3 regions of the Marinobacter xiaoshiensis genome follow, and region 1 is predicted to be linked to each of the others. Evidence: predicted binding sites of a transcription regulator. Region 1 holds the regulator's gene; each other region holds the start of a gene.
The links. The regulator LexA, encoded in region 1, represses DNA repair genes until DNA is damaged. The targets are predictions, from matches to a motif close to CTGTNTNNNNANACAG.
Positions count from the first base shown of each region.

Region 2: the regulator LexA is predicted to act here: its motif matches at 5,743-5,758, upstream of recN (DNA repair protein RecN).
Region 3: the regulator LexA is predicted to act here: its motif matches at 1,105-1,120, upstream of recA (recombinase RecA).

Region 1 covers NZ_JAVMBO010000007.1:353,967-361,547, forward strand. Annotated here, with positions in the region: gene RKA07_RS05395 (translocation/assembly module TamB domain-containing protein) at 1-102, shown strand, start outside; gene RKA07_RS05400 (gamma-glutamyl-gamma-aminobutyrate hydrolase family protein) at 135-866, opposite strand; gene RKA07_RS05405 (amidoligase family protein) at 859-1,860, opposite strand; gene lexA (transcriptional repressor LexA) at 2,089-2,697, shown strand; gene RKA07_RS05415 (cell division inhibitor SulA) at 2,743-3,234, shown strand; gene RKA07_RS05420 (hypothetical protein) at 3,243-3,503, opposite strand; gene RKA07_RS05425 (DUF6586 family protein) at 3,553-4,053, opposite strand; gene RKA07_RS05430 (DUF1329 domain-containing protein) at 4,232-5,590, shown strand; gene RKA07_RS05435 (SOS cell division inhibitor) at 5,680-6,033, shown strand; gene RKA07_RS05440 (sigma-54 dependent transcriptional regulator) at 6,105-7,556, shown strand.
Region 2 covers NZ_JAVMBO010000017.1:481,924-489,504, reverse strand. Annotated here, with positions in the region: gene carA (glutamine-hydrolyzing carbamoyl-phosphate synthase small subunit) at 1-487, opposite strand, end outside; gene dapB (4-hydroxy-tetrahydrodipicolinate reductase) at 880-1,680, opposite strand; gene dnaJ (molecular chaperone DnaJ) at 1,705-2,832, opposite strand; gene dnaK (molecular chaperone DnaK) at 2,914-4,833, opposite strand; gene grpE (nucleotide exchange factor GrpE) at 4,938-5,540, opposite strand; gene recN (DNA repair protein RecN) at 5,787-7,466, shown strand; gene fur (ferric iron uptake transcriptional regulator) at 7,563-7,581, opposite strand, start outside.
Region 3 covers NZ_JAVMBO010000018.1:143,192-150,772, forward strand. Annotated here, with positions in the region: gene recA (recombinase RecA) at 1-1,007, opposite strand, end outside; gene RKA07_RS16105 (nicotinamide-nucleotide amidohydrolase family protein) at 1,172-1,672, opposite strand; gene mutS (DNA mismatch repair protein MutS) at 1,755-4,373, shown strand; gene fdxA (ferredoxin FdxA) at 4,522-4,845, shown strand; gene RKA07_RS16120 (hypothetical protein) at 4,952-5,986, opposite strand; gene RKA07_RS16125 (DegV family protein) at 6,169-7,119, opposite strand; gene RKA07_RS16130 (metal-dependent hydrolase) at 7,116-7,581, opposite strand, start outside.

The DNA.
Region 1 (7,581 bases):
AGCACAGTAGCGCTGCGATATGATCTGGGTAAGTACTTTTACCTAGAAGCAGCCAGCGGGCTGGCTGCATCTCTGGATATCTTCTACACCCGGGATTTTTAAACTCTGTCAGGCCTGTCAGTTGCAGCGGACGCTCAATGAGCTGGAGCAGTTTGGCTCAATCGGGCCAGCTTGACGGTTAAGGCTGCCTCCAGAAACTGACCAAAGATGCGCCTGTGCCCGGCATGGTAAAGCAGGTATTCAGGGTGCCACTGAAGTCCCATAAGCCATTGCCCCTGAGTGCTTTCAATGGCCTGAACAAACAGGTCGTTATCCACCGCGGTCACCTTCAGGTTTTTCCCAAGCTGTTTTATGGCCTGGCTGTGTATGCGGTTTGCGCCTATTACCGGCGCTCTCATAACCTGCCCCAGCAAGCTTGTTGCGACAAGTCGTACGGTTTGCATCGGCAGCAATAAAGGGCGGTGTCTGGTGTTTACCCGTAAGGGGGTAACGTTCTGGCACAGGGAGCCACCGTGGAATATGTTGATGAACTGCGCGCCTCTGCAAATACCCAGTACCGGGATTCCTATTGCTTCTGCTTGTTCCAGGAGCAGTTGGTCTGTGGTGTCCCGTGCTTTGTCATACTTGGCGCTTACCTGCGGCTGCTGGCCATAACGCTCGGGATGCACGTGGGTACCCCCGGAAAGAACCAGTCCGTCAAGCAGAGACACATCCACCCTGGCACCAGGGCGTATGTAGTAGGTATGCGCACCCTTCAGGCGAAGTGCCAGGCTAATCAAGCGTTGGGCAAAACGTTTTCGAGCCGGGCCGCTGATGCCTATCGTCAGCCCGGGCAGGCTGTCGTCAGGTTCGATGTGTTCAGACATAGCCTTTGCTTTCGAGCCAGTGTGTAGAGGTTTCCAGCCAGCTTGTGGTCAGATTGCGTATGCTGATTTTACGGCTGTCCATGAACAGGGCGCGAAGTTCTCTCAAATCCTCAGCGTGGTTGGCCAGTTGCTCAACCACGACCCAGTCATTCCAGACAGTGGAGAAATGCCAGTCAGGGTTATCTATGTCGCAGTCCGGAAGTCTGTAATGCAAGGTTGGCCGGCTTTTGATGCGGGGGTCTTCAACGTATTCGTCGAGCAGGGGTTTGTCGAGATGAGCAAACAGGGGCAGTAGATCAAGGGCTCGGTTACGAGTAGGGTTGGATTCCAGGTAATCCACCATCATTTGCCGCTGATCTGGTGCGTAGTTGTCCTCAATCAACAGGTCGGTGTACTTGCTGCTCCACGGCTCAATGTAGGGGGTGAACTTTCTGCTGATATCCAGTTGATGGCGAGCTTTTAGCCAATCATATAGCACTGCAAACGCCTGATAATAGCGCACAAGTGTTGTCGGCTTGAGGTCTGGCAGTTCAGGGTTAAGCTGTAAGCCGAACGCAAAGTAGATCGCGTTTCTGCTGCCCAATGCACCCGCTTCCCGGAGTTCGTCGACCAGAGTCTCAATCTGGTGCAGGTCTGAAAAAGCCATGGGCGGACTTACAATTTCCAGCGGCACAATCAATTCAGCCGCTGCGTCTATAACCTCCATTGCCTGCCCGCCAAGTTCCCGAATGGGTTGGGGAAGGCGCTCGTCTGCAAGATCCAGATCTTTGATCGGGTCGGAATCCAGTTCAATGATGAAACTGCCCAAGGGGGTTTCAAGCGTGCTCACATAGCGGGACTGCGGTTTTGCAACGCCGCCCAACAACTCCCCGGCCAGGTCAACTAACTCCTGATATCCCAACCCGGACAATTCAATCTCCACACCCACCCTGCGCTCTTTCCCGTCGGCGGTTTTGACTACGTCTGGCATGTTCAAGGTGATGGTTTTATTCATGGTTCTCTCTGAGGCGGAGTGTGAAGTTTTTCACTCTATCACACTACCAAAGCACTACCAGTCAGGGAGCTGCAAGAAAATAACCTGAGCGGCTTTACACTGGATAAAACACTGTATATAGTCAAATCACTGTATAAAAAGACAGGATGGTTGGATTACTGTATACACCATCACATATAAGACCCGGCTTGTATAAGCCCTGCATGCAGCAAGCGGAGCAGCGAAACAATGAAGCTGACAGCAAGACAAACCCAGGTACTGGAAATTATTCGTCGATCTGTTGACGAAACCGGCTATCCACCTACACGTGCAGAAATTGCGACAGAGATGGGTTTCCGTTCTGCGAATGCGGCGGAAGAGCACTTGCGTGCATTGGCGCGTAAGGGTGCCATCGAAATGGTTCCGGGTGCCAGCAGGGGTATCCGGTTGCCTGAAGTTGCCGAAGACCCCGGTTTGCCGGTTATTGGTCAGGTAGCGGCGGGCAGTCCGATTCTGGCCCAGGAGCACGTTGAAGACCATTGCACGCTCAAGCCGGAGTTTTTCTCGCCTTCTGCTGACTATCTGCTTCGTGTCAGGGGTATGAGCATGAAAGATATCGGGATTCTGGATGGCGACTTGCTTGCTGTGCACAGCACTCAGGATGTTCGAAATGGCCAGGTGGTTGTAGCCCGGGTGGGTGATGAAGTGACTGTGAAACGCTTTAGAAAAGAAGGTTCAAAAGTCTATCTGATCGCTGAAAATGAAGAGTTTGCGCCGATAGAAATCGATTTGAAAGAGCAGGAATTGTTTATTGAAGGGCTGGGTGTGGGTGTTATCCGGCGTTCCGATCTGCACTGATCGGGCCAGCATAACCACAGACGCATTGTAAAGGCGGGTAAATATATGGAACAGCTAAGCTTTAATCAGAATATTGCGTGGCAGCAGAGCGTTATGCCTGGCCTGGTACCGGAATACACAGCCCCGAAGCAGCGCACGGTTATCCGGACGCGGCGCAAGCCTGATGTGGAAAGTCCTGCGCCGGCTGGAAATGTAACGGAAATCATTCTGCCGGAGGGGCAGGTAGAGAACTTTCAACTGCTATTGCCAATGCTGACTCAGCTGAACCAGGAGAAGCGCTGGTTGGCGTGGATAGACCCGCCCCAGGCGCTGGTGAGTAAGTGGCAAAAGATGCACGGTATCATTACCGGTGAACTGCTGGTTTTGCGTTCTACCGCTGAGTACCCGGCTCGTCAGCTTGCTGAGATAGCACTAAGCGCGGGTACCTGTCATGCGGTGGTTATGTGGACGGGGAAGCTGGGTAAAACAGCATTTGCTTCCTTGCAGGAAGCGGCTGCTAAAGGCAACAGCCACGGGGTCGTTCTCAGGCAGCGTTGAGTCCGGTTTTAATGCAGTGTGTATGCGGGCTGGGCGTCTGAAACGTCCAGTTCGTCGTCTTCCCAGTCAATGTCGTGAGACACAGTCCCGGCAGCTTCTATACCCGCCGCAATCATGGCTTTGGCCACAGACATATCCCGATCTCCCATCATTTCACGGGCTTCATCCGAAAATGAAATTTTGACTAATGGCGCGCTGTCGTCGTCGATGCGGCGAAGGGCATAATCGCCGTTGTTCAGTTGTACAATTTCGAAAAACGATGGTGACATTTCAATAACCTTTTAATGTTGAGAACCTGTAAGTGTGTATTGGGAGGGATTACCACTCGCCGTGTTGCGCTTCCAGGTTGTCGGTAAACTGTTTTATGGCTTTCAGAGTTTTTCTGAGAGCTTGGGCTGATCGGTCTGGCCCGGTTTCTGCTGAGACGGCAATAATGTTTTCTGAGTTAACCGTCTTCCGTGTCGCTGGTGGGTTGTTCTGAGCAGTCTCGAGCTGATCAAGGTGGCTCCACCAGCTTCTGCTGTCCCGTTCAAGAGTTGTAAGAAACTCTATTTCCGTGGCCTCATCGCCAATAAGATTGGCCAGTTCCGCGAGGGACAAAGGCCTATTCGGGCGTTTCTGGTAAAGCCTGGCAATCATTGCCAGTAATAATTGTTTCGCTCTCAGCAGCAGTTCGATAGAGCCTTGTGTTGCTGCTTCCTGCTGCAGTTTTTGCGTTGGCGCCGAGCTTCCTGTAGCAGCCGCTTGAGCCGCGACATCAAGTAACGTGCTGGCAAGAAACAATTTTTGTGAAACCAGCGAATACCATTGAGAAGCCATCGAGCGCTCACCTTAATTAATCCGCCATTCTACCATTTTGGTTTGCAGATTTCTTTACCCCCCTGCAGACTTGGTCCCAAGTGACAATAAAACACAATTAATGACTTGAAACGGGCGTTTGAATTTGGCAAAAAGCATGCTTCGTCTTGGGTTATTGGTTTGTCTGGAGGGGTATGGAATGCGGAGCCGATTAGTCGCATGTATGGCAGTTCTTTTGGTTGGGTATACCGGCCAGGTGCTGTCAGCAGTAACGGTAGCTGAAGCAGAACGGCTAAAACGGGATTTGACGCCGGTTGGTGCTGAGCGGGCAAGCAATGCCTCCGGTAGCATTCCCGAGTGGACCGGCGGGCTGAGTGAGGCGCCTGCTAACTGGCGTAAGGGCCAGGTTGAGATAGATCCATTTCCCCAAGACGAAACCTTGTTCGTAATCACTGCGAGCAACATGCACCTCTACAAAGACAGGCTCTCTGAAGGCTCCATTAAAATGCTGAGCCAGTACGGCCCGAATTTCTTTATGCCGGTTTACCAGACTCGCCGTACAGCAGCATTTCCTGAGAATGTGTACGAGAAATACTATGAGAATGCTCTGACTGCGGAGGTGCTGGATAACGGAAATGGCGTGCGCAACACTATTATGACAAGCCCGTTTCCCATTCCGAAAACCGGGCTTGAAGTGATGTGGAACCACATTTTGCGGTATCGCGGTGAAGAGGTATCCTTCCGGAGTGCCTCTGCAACGCCCCAGGTGGATGGCTCCTACAACCCTGTAGTTAATCACTACGACTACTACTTCCCTTACAGCAAGGAAGGGGCGGTGCTTGCTGATATAGATAACAAAATCTTCTATCTCAAGACCGATACAATTTCACCTTCTACCTTGGCTGGAACAATCACACTGGTGCATGAAACCCTCGATCAGGTGCGCTCGCCGCGGCTGGCTTGGCGTTATGACGCCGGATCCCGACGCCTGAGGCGCTCGCCGAACCTGGCGTATGAAACAGACTTGCCGAACTCTTCTTCTCTGCGCTCGGTCGATCAGAAAGATATGTATAACGGTGCGCCCAACCAGTACGACTGGGAGTTGAAGGGTAAGCGGGAAATGTTTGTGCCCTACAATGCTTACAAGCTGCATGATGAGTCGGTCAAGCCGGGTGATGTCATCCGTGCCGGGCATATCAATCAGGAGCTGACCCGCTACGAACTGCACCGGGTATGGGTAGTCGAGGCAACTCGCCGCACCGGCATCAAGCACATTTATGACCGTCGTGTTTTCTATGTGGATGAAGACAGTTGGCAAATCCTGATGTCCGAAGAGTATGACGAGGCGGGCAATTTGTGGCGTGTTTCCGAGGCCCACAACATCAGTTATTACCAGGTGCCAGTATTCTGGACTACCATGGAAATGACCTACGACCTCAAGGCGAAGCGTTATTATGTTGATGGTTTGAACAATAACTATCCCGCTTATAATTTCGAGCCCGGGTTTCGGGGCAGCGAATTTACGGCTTCCTCAGCAAGGCGAGACGCTCGCCGCTGATTTCAGTGTAAACGGTTGAGTTGCTGGCGCTAGCCAGCGGCTTGACCGGGTCGCCCGTATTCTATCCCTTATTTCCAGGAGAACAGGTTATGGCCGACCCTCAGAATCCCCCTTCTTCAGAACTCCAGGCCTACCTGGATAGCTTCGATCAGCTTATGGCAGACCTGGGTCACGCACTCGCAGACCAGGATTGGGATGCCCTGGTGCGGCTTAACGAGCAGGTAAAGCCTACAATAGAACCCCTGATGGCCTCGCTGGAAGCCGGGAAGGCCGATCCGGAACTGGTTCGCACTCGGCTTGAAGAGTTGCGCCAGTTTATGGACGCAGCGGGTGAGGGTGCCACCCGAGCCAAGGCTGAAGCGGAACAGGCTCTGAAAGGTGTGAATCGAAACCGCAGTGCTGCCAAAGCCTATCACAACGTTTCAACAACCCAGCCAAAATAGCGTCATAAAATTGACTCTTCTGTGTTTACAGTCTTAAATACCGCACATATCCCCCAAAGAGATGTTTGTGAATGTCCAAAAATAACAAGGTGCTGGTGCTGAGTGAGGACGAGTCGAGGCGTCGGGATCTGGCGACTATTCTGGAGTTCGTAGGCGAGGAGCAGGTTTTAGCAGGCGACGAAGCCTTGGCGCTCCTTGAATCTGGCGATGCAGAAAGTTTGGCGGACATTTCGGTTGTCGTGGTAAACGGGGAAGACCCGAATATCGTCAGCACAATCGAAAAAGTGTGTAAGGCAGTGCAGGGCGTGCCTTTCCTCACGGTTGGCGACCCTTTACTCAAAGGTCTCGCGGAGACAGATGCCTCACGCGTTATTGCCCGTATGGAATGGCCGCTTAATTACACCAAGTTTGTTGACTCCCTGTACCGTGCGCAAATCTACAGCGATCAGTTCCGGCGTTCCAAAGAGCGTGGTGAGCAGCGGGGGCTGCAGCTGTTCCGCAGCCTGGTTGGTACCAGTCGCAAGGTGCAGCAAGTACGCCAGCTGATGGAGCAAGTGGCCGATAAGGACGTGAGCGTGCTGATTACCGGGCCGTCTGGTACCGGTAAAGAAGTTGTTGCCAGAAATCTCCATTACTACTCATCTCGCCGTGACAAGCCATTTGTGCCTGTAAACTGTGGTGCCATTCCGGCGGAGCTGCTGGAGAGTGAACTTTTCGGCCATGAGAAAGGCGCATTTACCGGTGCCATTACGGCGCGGGTCGGGCGTTTTGAGATGGCGGAAGGTGGCACCCTGTTTTTGGATGAAATCGGCGATATGCCCCTTAACATGCAGGTGAAAATACTACGCGTTTTGCAGGAGCGTACATTCGAGCGTGTTGGCAGTAACCGTACGATTTCTGCCGATGTTCGTGTGATTGCTGCAACCCACAAGAACCTTGAGGATATGATCGAAACCGGTGAGTTCCGGGAAGATCTGTATTACCGGCTGAACGTGTTCCCCATTGAGGTGCCGTCATTGCGGGATCGGGTGGAGGATATTCCGCTGCTGATTAATGAGCTGATTTCCCGCATGGAGAAAGAGAAGCGCGGCTCTTTACGAATGAATTCGGCGGCGATCATGAGTCTGTGCCGGCACGACTGGCCGGGTAACGTACGGGAGCTTGCGAACCTGGTAGAGCGGCTGGCGATTATGCACCCATACTCGGTAATCGGTGTGCAGGAGTTGCCCAAGAAGTTCCGGTATGTGGATGACTTTGATGAGAACCGGCCCGTTGAGGATTCGGGCATGCCGTCTGGCATTCCCGGATTGGTTGGGCTGGATGCTCCTGCTTTGTTGCCGGTGAATGGCATTGATCTCAAGGATTATTTATCGAACCTTGAGCGGCAGTTGATTCAGCAGGCATTGGATGAAGCTGGCGGGGTGGTTGCTCGGGCGGCTGAGAAGCTCAGGGTTCGGCGGACTACTCTGGTTGAGAAGGTTCGGAAGTATGGGCTTCGGGAGGAGGAGTCTGAGGAGTCCTGAGTAGCCTTCTTTTTTCTTGTGACAA
Region 2 (7,581 bases), on a different contig from region 1:
TAACCACTTTTGCCAAATCCATACCTTCGAGCCCGGGAAACGCGTTTGCGAGTTCCAGTGCGCGCTCGGCAGTGGCGTCAGCACCAGCCACAATGGCGCCGCTTTGTGAGCCTTTGTCGCGGAGGATGCGCGTTAGGCGTCGGGTGTCTATATCGGCTATTCCGACAATGTTGTTGCTTCGCAGGTATTCGTCGAGCGATCCGGTGCTGCGCCAGTTGCTGGCAACCAGTGGCAGGTCGCGGATAATCAGGCCGGCAGCCTGTATACGGTCTGATTCTACGTCTTCTTCGTTTACGCCTGTGTTTCCGATGTGCGGGTATGTCAGGGTAACGAGTTGGCGGGCGTAGGACGGATCGGTCAGTATTTCCTGGTAGCCGGTCATCGCGGTGTTGAACACCACTTCGCCGCTGGTTTCGCCGTCAGCGCCAATGGCGGTGCCGTAAAACAGGCTTCCGTCTGCGAGTGCAAGGATTGCGGGTGTGCTCAAGGCTTGTATCCTCATCGAGTGGCGTTTCGTTTCGTCACGTGCAGGAACGCAAGCGCAAATTCAGGTCGCAAAAAAGCGAGAGGGAGTAAAAACTCCGTCCCGCTTATTGTTATCCGGGGACTTTTTGGTCCCTTGGGCTTTTCGAAGCCTACGCTTGGTGCAGTTAAACCGCCTTATTGTATGAAATTTGCGGTTTTGTGTCCATGTAAAATCGCCCTGCTTTAGAGTACGGCTGAAACACCGGCCGGCACTTGGGATCTTTGCTCCGGGAACCGCTACGAGCACATCCATGTGCGCTTGTCTCCGGCCATCCCTGGCCTACGACATTCCCGGAGCAAAGATCCCAAGCCCCTGCCTCAGAGCAAGTCGTCAGAACTCCTCGGAAAGAATGCTCACTTCAAGCTCAAAACATCCTGCATGTCGTACAAGCCAGCAGGCTTGTCTTTCAGCCACAGAGCTGCTCGCATGGCGCCTTTTGCGAAGGTCATCCGGCTGCTTGCCTTGTGAGTAATTTCAATGCGCTCACCTTCGGTGGCGAACAGGACTGTGTGATCGCCCACTACGTCACCGGCGCGGATGGTTTCGAAACCGATTTCCTTGCGGGTACGCTCGCCAGTGAAGCCTTCACGGCCATAGACTGCACACTCTTTGAGATCGCGGCCCAGTGCATCAGCAACCACTTCGCCCATGCGCAGAGCTGTGCCGGAGGGCGCGTCTTTTTTATGGCGATGATGGGCTTCGATGATTTCGACGTCATAGTCGTCGCCCAGCGTTGCTGCAGCGGTGCGCAGGAGGTTGAGCACTACGTTAACGCCAACGCTCATATTGGGCGCAAATACTACCTGGGTAGATTCTGCCGCCATGGCCAACTGCTGCTTTTCGGCATCGGTCAGGCCGGTGGTTCCGATAATCAGCATTTTGCCGTTGGCTGCGCAGAACTCGGCGTTTTCCAGGGTGAGGTCCGGGAAGGTGAAATCGACAAGCACGTCGAAATCATCTTTCACGTCAGCCAGGGCGCCCGCCATCTTTACGCCGGTTTTGCCGATGCTGCTCATTTCGCCGGCATCGGCTCCGATAAGGCTGCTGCCTGGCTCGACAATGGCCGCGCCCAACTCGAGCCCCTCTGTGCCGTCAACCGCCTCAATCAGCACTTTACCCATGCGCCCGGCGGCGCCGATGATTGCTACCCTCATGGCCTTTTCCTTATGTGAAGCTGATCAGAATTTCATTTCGTCGAAGAAGCTCTTAACACCCTCAAACCAGGACGTTTTCTTCGGGGCATGGTTCGTGCCGTTGTTGCTGCCGTCGAGAGTTACCTGAAACTCCTGAAGCAGTTCTTTCTGGCGTTTGGTCAGGTTAACCGGTGTTTCGATAATCACACGGCACAAGAGATCACCTGATGGGCCACCGCGCACAGGGCTAACGCCTTTGTTGCGCAACCGGAACAACTTACCTGTTTGGGTCTCGGCCGGGATTTTCAGCTTCACGCGACCATCCAGCGTTGGCACTTCCAGCTCACCACCCAGCGTGGCGTCAATAATGCTGATCGGCACTTCACAGTACAGGTTGCGCCCGTCGCGGGTAAAGATTGAGTGCTCACGAACCGACATCTGCACATACAGATCGCCTGGCGGACCACCATCTATGCCCATCTCGCCTTCACCGGAGAGCCTTATACGGTCGCCAGTATCAACACCGGGCGGCACTTTAACAGAGAGGGTTTTCTCTTCCTGCACCCTGCCCTGTCCATGACAGGACTTACAGGGGTTCTTGATAATCTGACCGGAACCACGGCAAGTGGGACACGCCTGCTGCACGGCAAAGAAACCCTGCTGCATGCGCACTTGCCCCATACCCTTACAAGTACCGCAGGTTTCAGGACGGGAGCCTTTTTCCGCACCACTGCCATCACAGGTATCGCACTCCCTGTGTCCGGGAATGGTTATTTTTACGGTTTTGCCTTTTACCGCTTCTTCAAGATCCAGTTCCAGGGTGTAACGCAGATCCGAACCACGGGTATTGCGGCCGCCTCTGCCACCGCCACCAAAGATGTCACCAAACACATCACCGAAGATATCGGAGAAGTTACCACCACCGCCGAATCCACCGCCGGCTTGTCCATCTACGCCGGCATGGCCATATTGGTCGTATGCCGCACGCTTGGTCTGGTCTGCCAGCACTTCGTAGGCTTCAGTGGCCTCTTTGAATTTGCTCTCGGCGTCTTTGTCTTCGGAGTTGCGATCGGGATGGTATTTCATCGCAAGCTTTCTGTAAGCTCGCTTAATCTCTTTCTCGTCCGCGCTCCGGGAAACCCCGAGAACTTCGTAATAATCGCGCTTGGCCATGCTTCAAAACCCTGTTTTTTAAACGCGGAAAACGCGGATCAACTCCGCGTTTTCCAACCAACTACCTGATAAACGTCCGAATTACTTCTTTTCGTCGCCTTTAACTTCTTCGAACTCGGCATCCACTGCATCGTCGGCTGACTGAGCTTCTTCCTGTCCACCAGCCTGCTGTGCCTGGCCATCCTGATCTGCGTACATCTTCTGAGCCAACTCACCAGAAACCTCCGTGAGCTTCTGCGTTTTAGCTTCGATGTCGTCTTTATCAGAACCGGTCAGTGCTTCTTCCAAGTCCTTGATGGCCGCTTCAATAGACTCTTTCTCGCTGTCGCTGACTTTGTCTCCAGCGTCAGTCAGGGTCTTGCGCACGGCGTGAACCATGCCGTCGCCCTGGTTGCGAGCCTGAACCAACTCTTCAAACTTGCGATCTTCCTCAGCATTCGCTTCGGCGTCCTGCACCATTTTTTCGATTTCGTCATCGTTCAAGCCAGAAGAGGCCTTGATAACGATGGACTGCTCTTTGCCGGTAGCCTTATCTTTCGCAGACACGTTCAGAATACCGTTGGCATCGATATCGAAAGTAACCTCGATCTGCGGCACGCCACGTGAAGCAGGTGGAATATCAGCCAGATCGAAACGTCCCAGGGACTTGTTCTGCGTCGCCTGCTTGCGCTCACCCTGAACAACGTGAATGGTAACCGCTGTCTGGTTGTCTTCTGCCGTAGAGAAGGTCTGCGACTTCTTGGTCGGGATCGTGGTGTTCTTGTCGATTACTGGTGTAGCAACGCCACCCATGGTCTCAATGCCCAAGGTCAGCGGAGTTACGTCCAGAAGCAGAACGTCTTTCACATCGCCAGACAGTACGGCCGCCTGAATCGCTGCACCCATTGCAACAGCTTCGTCCGGGTTCACATCCTTACGCGCTTCTTTGCCAAAGAATGCCTTAACTTTTTCCTGAACCAGCGGCATACGTGTCTGACCACCAACCAGGATAACTTCGTCGATCTCACCAACGCTCAAACCTGAGTCTTTCAGGGCAACCTTACAAGGCTCGAGACTGCGCTCAACGAGATCTTCTACCAGAGATTCAAGCTTGGAACGGGTCAGCTTCACGTTCATGTGCTTGGGACCGCTAGCATCTGCAGTGATGTACGGCAGGTTAACGTCGGTCTGCTGGCTGCTGGAAAGCTCAATCTTGGCCTTCTCACCCGCTTCTTTCAGGCGCTGCATGGCCAGTGAGTCGCCGCGCAGATCAATGCCGCTGTCTTTCTTGAACTGGTCGGCCAGGAATTCGATGATTTTCATATCGAAATCTTCACCACCCAGGAAGGTGTCACCGTTGGTCGCCAGAACTTCAAACTGGTGCTCGCCATCAACATCTGCAATTTCGATGATGGAGAGGTCAAACGTACCACCACCCAAGTCGTAAACTGCTACTGTGCGGTCGCCAGTTTTCTTGTCCAGACCATAAGCCAGGGCTGCAGCAGTCGGTTCGTTAATGATGCGCTTCACATCCAGACCTGCAATCCGGCCCGCGTCTTTAGTAGCCTGACGCTGACTGTCGTTAAAGTAGGCCGGAACAGTAATTACCGCTTCGGTTACTTTCTCGCCCAGATAGTCCTCTGCAGTCTTCTTCATTTTCTTCAGGATTTCTGCAGACACCTGGGGAGGAGCCATTTTCTGGCCCTTTACTTCTACCCACGCATCGCCGTTATCTGCCTCGGCAATCTTGTAAGGCACCATCTTGATGTCTTTCTGAACAACATCATCTTTAAAACGACGACCAATCAAACGCTTGATAGCGAAGATTGTGTTTTGCGGGTTAGTAACCGCCTGACGCTTGGCAGACTGACCCACCAGAATTTCATTGTCATCAGCGTAAGCGATGATAGATGGAGTGGTGCGATCACCCTCTGCGTTTTCAATAACCCGGACTTTATCGCCATCCATAATGGCGACACACGAGTTCGTTGTTCCAAGGTCAATACCGATAATTCTGCTCATTTAATCACTCCAGTTCTTCTGAATGCGGTACTTAATGGTTGCCCGGAAAAATATAAATCCGGTTAGTTTTGCTTAATGGCTATATTGGCGCTTTAAGTGACTTTTCAAGCCTGCTCATCAATTTTTGGTGCATCCTGAGCCTTGGCCACCATCACCATTGCCGGACGCACTACGCGCCCGTTCAGCAGGTAGCCCTTCTGGATTACCGCTACCACGCTGTTGGGCTCAGCATTGGGTGCTGGCACCATCGACATGGCTTCGTGCTGCTGGGGATCAAACGGCTCGCCCACAGGGTTCAGCGGCTCCACATTGAATTTTTTCAGACTGGAAACAAACAAGCTGAGCGTCATTTCCACGCCCTGACGGATAGACGCCACTAACTCACCAGCACCTTCCTGCCCTTCTGTGCTCTCAACCGCCTTCTCAAGACTGTCTGCCACAGGCAGCAACTCTTTAACAAACTTTTCCAAGGCAAACTTATGCGCCTTCTCAACATCCATCTCGGCGCGGCGACGCACGTTTTGCATTTCCGCATGCAAGCGCAACATTTGCTCCTGCGAATCCTGAAGCTGCTCTTTCAGGGAGTCCAGCTCGGAAACCTCTTCCTGCTCTACTACCTGCTCGCCAGACTGCGCATCCTCAGCTGCTGCCTTGGCGGCTTCATTCAACTCATCCAACTGCTCGTTGCGGTTTTCTTCGGTGCTCATGAATACTCCTGCCAGATCTTCGGCGGCCGGCTTGAACGCGGCCAATTGAACATAGGCTCTGACCCCACGGAGCCAGAAGAATGCTATTGCGAACCGATATGGGGTTCAGCGCTCAGGTTTCAACCGTTAAAAGCACCATTCCTTGAGAAAATATCTGCGAAGTGATTGCAAACCCGAAAACCCCTGTATATATTCACAGTCACTGTATGAACGAACAGTATATTTTCAAGAGCGGAGGTTATCTGCATGCTCACACAGCTCACCGTTTCCAACTACGCGATCGCCGAAAGAGTAGAACTGCAATTCAGCAAGGGCATGACAGCTCTTACTGGCGAGACAGGAGCAGGCAAATCCATTGTGCTGGACGCACTGGGGTTGGCCATGGGCGGACGCGCCGATGCGGGTGCTGTGCGCCATGGCGCCAAGCGTGCAGACATTACAGCCACTTTTGATGTTTCGGGCATATCAGATGCCCAACAGTGGCTGGAAAACCACGAACTGGATGACGACAACGACTGCATTTTGCGCCGCGTCATCAGCAAGGACGGTCGGTCTCGAGCATACATTAATGGCCAACCCTGCCCTCTGGCGCATCTGAAAGACCTGGGTGGACTGCTGATGGACATCCACAGTCAACACCAGCACCAATCACTCCTGCGAAAAGAAACCCATCGCAAGCTGATAGATGAATACGCGGGCGCGGAAAATCTTGCCAACCAGACTCGCGAAGCATGGAAAGCCTGGAACCAGATTCGCACAAAACTGATCGAGCGCCAGCAAAATGCAGAGGAGTCCGAAGCCCGACTGCAGTTGCTGCGCTATCAAGTGGAAGAACTTGACCGCCTTGCTCTCGAAATCGGGGAGCAAGAGCAACTTGAGCAAGAGCAGGAACAACTGAGCCAGGCCGATGCAATTCTTCACAATAGCCATCAGGCAGCACTGCTGTGCACAGAAGATGAAACCAGCGCAGCTGGCTTATTGCGCCAGGCGCTACAGCAATTAGAGCAGTTACCGGTTGAAATACCTGCGCTGGCCGACACGATTCAAATGCTCAACGAAGCGCAGATCCAGATCAGTGAAGCGGGCGACAACCTTCGCCACTTTGTAGATGACTACGAAGCCGACCCTGCGCGCCTGACCGAAGTTGAAGACAGACTAAGCGCCATCTACCAGATGGCGCGCAAACACCGCATCAACCCCGAAGATCTCCCGGAGTTTCATTTGCGGCAAAGTGCGGAACTGGCCGAACTGGATGGCGGCGAAGGCAGCCTGGAACAACTGGAAATAGACCTTGAAAGCCACCGCACCACCTTCAATGAACTGGCAGGCAAACTCTCCGATCTCCGCGCTAAAGCAGCAGCTGAGCTGGATCAGCGCATTGCCGGTGAACTTGCCCAGCTGAGCATGCCATCGGTTCAGTTTGTTACCCACCTGAGCAACAACAACCAGAACGAACCGGCACCTCATGGGCTGGAAGAAGTGGAATTTCTGGTTAGTGCAAACCCGGGGCAACCCGCAAGACCTTTGGCAAAAGTTGCCTCCGGCGGCGAACTTTCACGAATCAGCTTGGCAATTCAGGTAGTAGTCGCGCAAACGTCTACCACTCCAACCCTGATCTTTGACGAAGTCGACGTGGGCATTGGCGGCGGCACAGCTGAGGTGGTTGGCAAGCTACTGCGCTCGCTGGGAGCCAACGGACAGGTTATCTGCGTCACTCACTTGCCGCAGGTTGCGGCCCAGTGTCACCAGCACTTGTTTGTGAGCAAATTCACCCAGCAAGACGCAACTTTCTCGAAAATCGAATCGCTGGACGATCAGGGAAGAATCAGTGAGGTGGCAAGAATGCTGGGGGGTGTTGATATGACAGAGCACACCATAGCCCACGCAACAGAAATGTTTTCCAAAGGACAGGCGACCCACCACTGAACGGATGCCGCCAAACACTCCCCCTCTCGACCCTGAGAGCTGTTGGGGCAGGCTTCACGGCCTGCCCCTTTTTTATTCGGGGATAACTCTGCGGTTTCAGGACTTCAGGGGTTTC
Region 3 (7,581 bases), on a different contig from region 1:
GCATCTTTCTTGGATGCCGGCTTGGGCATCAGCCTTTCACGTACCTTGGCTTCAATTTCCTTTGCTATTTCCAGATTCTCTTCAAGGAACTTGCAGGCATTGGCTTTACCCTGGCCGATCTTGTCACCGTTATAGGCATACCAGGCGCCGGACTTGTCCACAAAGCCTTCCTTAACGCCCATATCGAGCACTTCGGCCATGTGATAAATACCCTTGCCATAAAGAATCTGGAACTCAGCCTGACGGAATGGAGGAGCAACCTTGTTCTTCACAACTTTAACGCGGGTTTCGTTGCCAACAACCTCGTCGCCATCTTTTACTGCACCGATGCGGCGAATATCCAAACGTACAGATGAGTAGAATTTAAGCGCGTTACCACCGGTGGTAGTTTCCGGCGAACCGAACATTACGCCGATCTTCATACGGATCTGGTTAATGAAAACCAGCAGACAGTTGGCGTGTTTCACGTTGCCTGTCAGCTTGCGCAGAGCCTGAGACATGAGGCGAGCCTGCAAGCCGACGTGGCTATCGCCCATCTCACCTTCAATTTCAGCCTTTGGAGTCAGCGCCGCTACAGAGTCAACAATGATGACGTCTACCGCATTGGAGCGTACCAGCATGTCGGCAATTTCAAGAGCCTGCTCACCGGTATCTGGCTGGGAAACCAGAAGGTCGTCTACGTTAACGCCCAACTTCTCAGCGTAGATGGGATCCAGCGCGTGCTCAGCATCGATGAAGGCACAGGTTTTACCGGCTTTCTGAGCTTCGGCAATAACCTGGAGGGTCAGAGTTGTTTTACCTGAGCTTTCAGGGCCGTAAATTTCAACAATTCGGCCGTAAGGCAGTCCGCCTATACCCAGGGCAACGTCCAGCCCAAGAGACCCGGTGGAGACCGCAGGAATGGCTTCGCGGGGCTGGTCGCCCATTTTCATCACTGCGCCTTTACCAAACTGGCGCTCAATCTGGCCCAGCGCTGCGCTTAATGCTTTTTTGCGGTTGTCTTCCATCAGTGCAAACCCTCTGTTGCCTTGGCCAACGGCAAGATAGTCAAGCCGGTGGAGGTATGATTAATCGGGAAGCCGTACAGTGGTAACAGCGAATTCCCTGTATATTTGAACAGTATTAAAACATACCCCGAGGGAGAGGCCAACCCCTGTTATTGTGAAAGCATTCAGGTTTGCTTCAAAAACCCGCTAACTCCCTGCAGGGCAAAGAGAACCGCCTGCCGTCGCACCTGATCGCGATCGCCTTTGAAGTGCTGCACAACCGCTTCGGTGCTCTCAATGCTGGCGCCCCAGGCAAACCAAACCGTGCCTACCGGCTTTTCTTCACTGCCCCCACCTGGCCCGGCTACCCCGCTAATGGCAACCGCTACATTCGCACCGGTCGCTGCAAGTGCGCCTGCAACCATCTCACGCACCACCGGTTCGCTAACAGCACCATGATTGCCCAAAGAGGCATCGGTAACGCCTAACAACGATTGCTTGGCTTCATTACTGTAGGTGACCAAGCCGCCCACCACATAGACGGAAGATCCCGGTTTATCTGTCAGCACCTTGGCAACCCAGCCACCGGTACAACTCTCGGCAGTCACTACCGTGGAACCCAGCTGTAGCAACTTTGCGGCTAATTGATCTCCAGCTTGTTCGAGTTCGTGGTCACTGGCAGGCATAATGTGCTCCCTCGTTTCATCACGGGCATAATTTTCTTACAATCCGTGGCTTCATCCAAAGTAAGATTATCCGGACTTGTTCATGTCAGCAGCTCAGAACACCAAACCCCAGCACACACCCATGATGCAGCAATACCTGAAAATCAAGGGTCAACACCCGGACGAGCTGGTGTTCTATCGCATGGGTGATTTTTACGAACTTTTTTATGACGATGCAAAAAAAGCTGCAGAGCTGATGGATATCACTCTCACATCGAGGGGGCAGTCCGGTGGCAATCCGATCCCCATGGCAGGCATCCCCTTTCATTCTTCTGAGGGTTACATTGCCCGCCTGGTGCGTGCTGGTCAATCCATTGCCATTGTTGAACAGATTGGCGACCCGGCAACCAGCAAGGGGCCGGTTGAGCGCCAGGTGGTCAGAATCGTCACCCCCGGCACACTCAGCGATGACGCCTATCTGGAAGACCGCCGCGACAACCTGCTTGCCGCCATCTATCACCATAGGGAGCAATTTGGCTTTGCTTCGCTGGATATCTCCAGCGGTCGCTTTGTGGTTTCAGAACTGAACACTCTGGAAGCCCTGCAGGGAGAGCTTCAGCGGTTACGCCCGGCGGAGATTCTTATCAGCGAGGATTTCCCCTACGAGGAAGTTGTAGCCGGGCTCACCGGTGTTCGGCGCCAGGGCCCCTGGCTCTTTGAATCTGACACAGCATTCCGGGTACTCACCCAGCAACTGCAAGTTCGCGACTTGACCGGGTTTGGCTGTGAGGACCTGAGTCTGGCGATTTGTGCCGCCGGTTGCCTGCTGCAATACGCAAAAGAAACCCAACGTACCGCCCTTCCCCATATTCGCAAGCTCACCCGGGAACGCCGGGACGAAGCAGTGATTCTCGACGCCACCAGTCGCCGCAACCTTGAGATTGATATCAACCTCATGGGCGGACACCAACACACCCTGGCCTGGGTGATGGATAAAACTGCCACCTCCATGGGTGGCCGCGAGTTACGGCGCTGGCTGAACCGCCCCCTGCGGGATATCGATGTAGTTCAGCAGCGCCAGCACGCAGTGTCGGCTCTGCTGGAAAACTTCCATTACGAGCCAGTACACAACCTGCTAAAAGCCGTGGGCGACATTGAACGGGTTCTGGCCCGCGTAGCGCTTCGCTCAGCGCGCCCGAGGGACCTTGCCCGCCTGAGAGATGCGTTTCAGACACTGCCCGAACTACAGGAAGCCCTGAAACCGGTTAACTCCCGTCACATCGTCAAGCTGGCTACCACAATTGGCGAATACCCGGGGCTTGCCGACATGCTGGAGCGGGCGGTTATCGACAACCCGCCTGTCGTCATTCGGGAAGGGGGCGTAATTCGTGAAGGCTTTGACGAAGAGCTGGACGAACTGCGTAACATCAGCGAAAACGCCGGCCAGTACCTGCTGGACGTTGAAACCCGAGAGCGGCAGCGCACTGGCATAAGCACCTTGAAAGTGGGTTACAACCGGGTGCACGGCTATTACATCGAAATCAGCCGAGCCCAATCCGCACAGGCACCAGTGGATTACATTCGCCGCCAAACCCTTAAAAATGCTGAGCGCTTCATTACGCCCGAACTGAAAGAATTCGAAGACAAAGCCTTGAGCGCAAAGAGCCGCGCACTGGCCAGGGAAAAAGCGCTTTATGACGAAGTGCTGGAAACCGTCGCCGAACAACTCGCGCCTCTGCAGGATGCTGCTCAGGCTTTGGCAGAGCTGGACGTGATCAGCAACTTTGCGGAGCGCGCCACCACCTTACGTTTTGTTGCACCTGAATTTCGCGATGCGCCGGGGTTCGATGTCGAAGATGGTCGCCACCCGGTCGTCGAACAGCTTCTGGACGAGCCTTTCGTGCCTAACAACCTGCTGATGGATGCCCAGCGCCGCATGCTGGTTATTACCGGCCCCAACATGGGGGGTAAATCGACCTACATGCGCCAGGCCGCTCTGATTGCGCTGCTGGCCTACACCGGGAGTTTCGTGCCTGCCACCCGTGCAGTGATGGGGCCAGTGGATCGGATTTTCACTCGCATGGGCTCTTCAGATGACATTGCCGGTGGGCGCTCCACCTTTATGGTGGAAATGACAGAAACCGCCAACATTCTGCACAACGCAACCGAGTTCAGCCTTGTGCTGATGGACGAAGTAGGCCGGGGTACCAGCACGTTTGATGGTTTATCTCTGGCCTGGGCTACGGCAGAGCATCTGGCAAAAGAGATCTGCTGCTATACCTTGTTTGCCACCCACTATTTTGAACTCACACAATTGGCAGACGACCTTGAACTCGCTGTAAACGTGCACCTGACAGCAACAGAGCACGACGACAGTATTGTGTTCCTGCACAACGTGCACGAAGGCCCCGCCAGCCAGAGTTACGGCCTGCAGGTGGCCAAACTGGCTGGCGTACCTCAGAACGTTATAATCAACGCGAAGGCCCAGTTAAAGCTGCTTGAAACTAGCGCAGTGCCCGCCACGGCTCTGCCATCCTCTGCTATTGACCAACGCAGCAGGCAGCCAGCTATGCCTACGCAGGTTGTTTATCAAAGTGATATGTTTGCCAGCGCTGAACCCAGTGCTGTCGAAGAGGCACTGCAAAGCATTGATCTGGATGATTTATCGCCCCGAGAAGCCATGAACAGCCTGTATGAACTGAAGAAATTACTGAAAAACTGAGGGCAAGTTGATCTGGGTAATAAGGTTATAGCGGTCAAACGCTTGCGGCAGTGCGGGCTGCTCCCTACAATATCGCCCATTAAAATATAATGATGGAACCTGACAACAGGCTCCGGATGAGATTGACCACTGGACCAGGGATCTGATTATGGCGTTTATCGTTACCGATAACTGCATCAAGTGCAAATACACAGATTGTGTAGAAGTGTGCCCGGTAGACTGCTTCTACGAAGGCCCGAACTTTCTGGTAATCGACCCAGACGAGTGTATCGACTGCGCACTGTGTGAGCCTGAGTGCCCAGCTGAAGCTATTTTCTCGGAAGATGAATTGCCAGCCGATCAGGCGGAATTCGTTGAAATTAACGCCGACCTGGCAGGAAAGTGGCCTAATATCACCGAAAAGAAAGACCCACTCCCAGATGCCGCTGAGTGGGATGGCAAGCCCAACAAACTGCAATATCTGGAAAAGTGATTACCGACAGGCCTGGTAATATCACCAGGACCTGAACCAAAAAAGGGAAGCCCGTTTCGGCTTCCCTTTTTTGTTTACCTATACCGCATTAACAACCCCGTGCCACCTACGATGCCGGCTCGAGTATTTTCCGGGCCGCGGCGGATTTATAGAAAGCTGAGAGCCGTCTACGCACGAGAGCTTCAATATAGCCCTCCTCCTGGAGTAAACCTATTACCGGAATAGCCCAGGCATCTACCTCTGCCATAATCACCTCACGAGTAACACCAAGGTCACCGAGCAGGTCGGTAAGTGGTCGTTCCCCATACTTCACAAAAAGATGCGCAACCACGGCCCGGGTGCAACCGGCAAAATAGTCGGTTTTCCGGAACTGCAGCCAAAACTCATAACCCAGCACCACGAATGCCTGCAACTCAACATCGCCAAGCCCTTCGCGAAGCTCGTCGACAGTCCTGTCTTCTACGGCAATCCAGGCAGCCATAACCGTATCCCTCACCTCATCATCAGAGAGCGCGCGCTGCAGGAACTGCTCACTGCGGCTGATCAGCCCCGGCAAGCTATCAGAGAGCCAGGCCTTCAACCTGCGCTCAAAGGTTTCATCAAGCCCCGGTACCGCTTTGTTGGCCATACGTTTGCCAAACTTCATCATAGAGCCAACGCCAGGCACGGTTTTGGTGATCAGATTGTCTTCGTAGAGGTAATTAACAATTCCCTGATAGACCACATTCGAAACCAGCTCCTGATAGACAGGATGAGCCATGATTTCGCTGATTATCCGTTCACGTTGCTGGCGCAACTCAAGCATTTCTTCCACAAAACCCGTGGCTTGATCACGGGTGATAATGTCACTTAATACTGTGTTTGCCTGAACGGATGCATTTAGCACCTCGGTAGCCATCTCACCCGCCAGTTCAGGAATACCAGCATCCAGTTCCATATCCACAACCACTCGCTGAATGGTCTCCATTACCTGTTGCTCAGACGCAATGCGATTCAGTGTGATGGTGCCCGCATGATCAAGAAGCTCTCCGACTTCCTGATTGAGAAATTTTCGGAGTTTTGCACCTTTCAATGAGGCAACTTCATGTTTCACATGCAGTTCCAGCAGTTGACTGGCTGGATCGATTCTATCCTTGGTCATGATATTCGCGGCCCTATTGATATAAAGAATTACATAAGTGATTGCACTGGATAGCGAAAGGCTAACACGAAGGCAGGATACACCGATTCGCCCCAGGCACGGTTGATTCACAGCGGCTGGGCCAGTGCCAACCCGGCACTGCGCTAATGGGTAGAGAAACTGCCGGATCGGACGCCAGGAGGTTACTGATAATCGGTGAAACTGTGAGGTTCTGCCGCTAGCGCCAGGCACAAACTGCCCGGCCCAATATAAATGCTGCTGGTGATGCCCATCTGCGACAGCAACAGTTCAACACCATTGTTTTCACAGGCATTTCTGAGCCGGTTCAAGCCGGGCAACTCTTCGATTTCTGTCCAGGCAAGGCCGCAAGACAAGCTCACGTGAGGCGTGAGCAGGCCGGCCTCGACTCTCGCGGTGGCATAATTCATCACCTTTTCCACCGCGGCCTCAAAACTACGGGTTTTGGCAACAGGCTGACCTTCAACACCCTGGCCGAACAACACCGGAGTGATATTCAAAGCTTTACCAAGGAATGCAACAACACCCGATATGCTTTTGTCGCCGCGGCGTCTGGCTCGCTCGCGAATGTAGTGAAGGTCGCGGGGAATAACGCAGGTGTAGATCTTGTCAGAAAAGCGCTCCACTTCATTACGTAGCGCGTTCTTGGAAAGTTTCTGGTCAATCAGCCTGAGCGTATGAGCCGCCAGCAAACCTTGCCCCGCAAAGATCTGCTTGCTATCAATCACCCGCATGGAGAATTTGCCTTCTCGGCCCGACGCTGCACGGGCCTGCTCGTAATTCGCCATCACGCTGTTCATAGCTTCAGATGCATTCTGAAAAACCAGACTTCGGCTGCGTGTAACTGTTTCACAAATTGCCACATCGTACTCGGGCACGATCTTTTCCATGAACAACTCATGGATCTGTTCGGCGCTAAACGCCTGTGTTTCAGCATGTCGACCTTTTTGCAGGAGCCCACTCTGATAGAACTCCTGGGTTCTGACAGGATCATGCCGGTCAATATAGGTTTCGCCATCAATTACCGCGGTTACGGGCAGAATGAACAAGTCATGCTTGCGACTGAATTCGAATGGTAAATCACACGCCGAATCGACGATTAATCCAACTTTCACACCACGCCTCCTGCTTTCAGTTCACCGAGGTTTTTCGCCAAAAGCGCCCTGTTATCTTGCTGCCAGGGATGAAAATCCTTGCGAAAATAGGCCAGAAATTCCGGCAAACACTGGCGCAAAATTCCGGGTTTCCCCCACAGGAAGTTGAGCCCACCCATCCAGGTGCGGAGACTCCAGAGCTTGCCGTCGGTTTTCAACAGGCTGCAGGTATTCAAGAAGGTGTACTTGAAGAAGTTCCAGGTTACAAACAGGAAGATAAACCGCCTCAGGTTTTCGTTGCCAACACACTCCCGATACACATCAAAGGCGACTGATTTGTGCTCGGTTTCTTCTATGGCATGCCAGCGCCAAAGCTGCGCCATAATCGGCGTGGCACCATCCAGCCATTCCGGATGACTTAAAATAGCATTCGCCAATACGGCTGTATAATGTTCGGCGCCGCAGGTGCCTGCTAACTGCCGA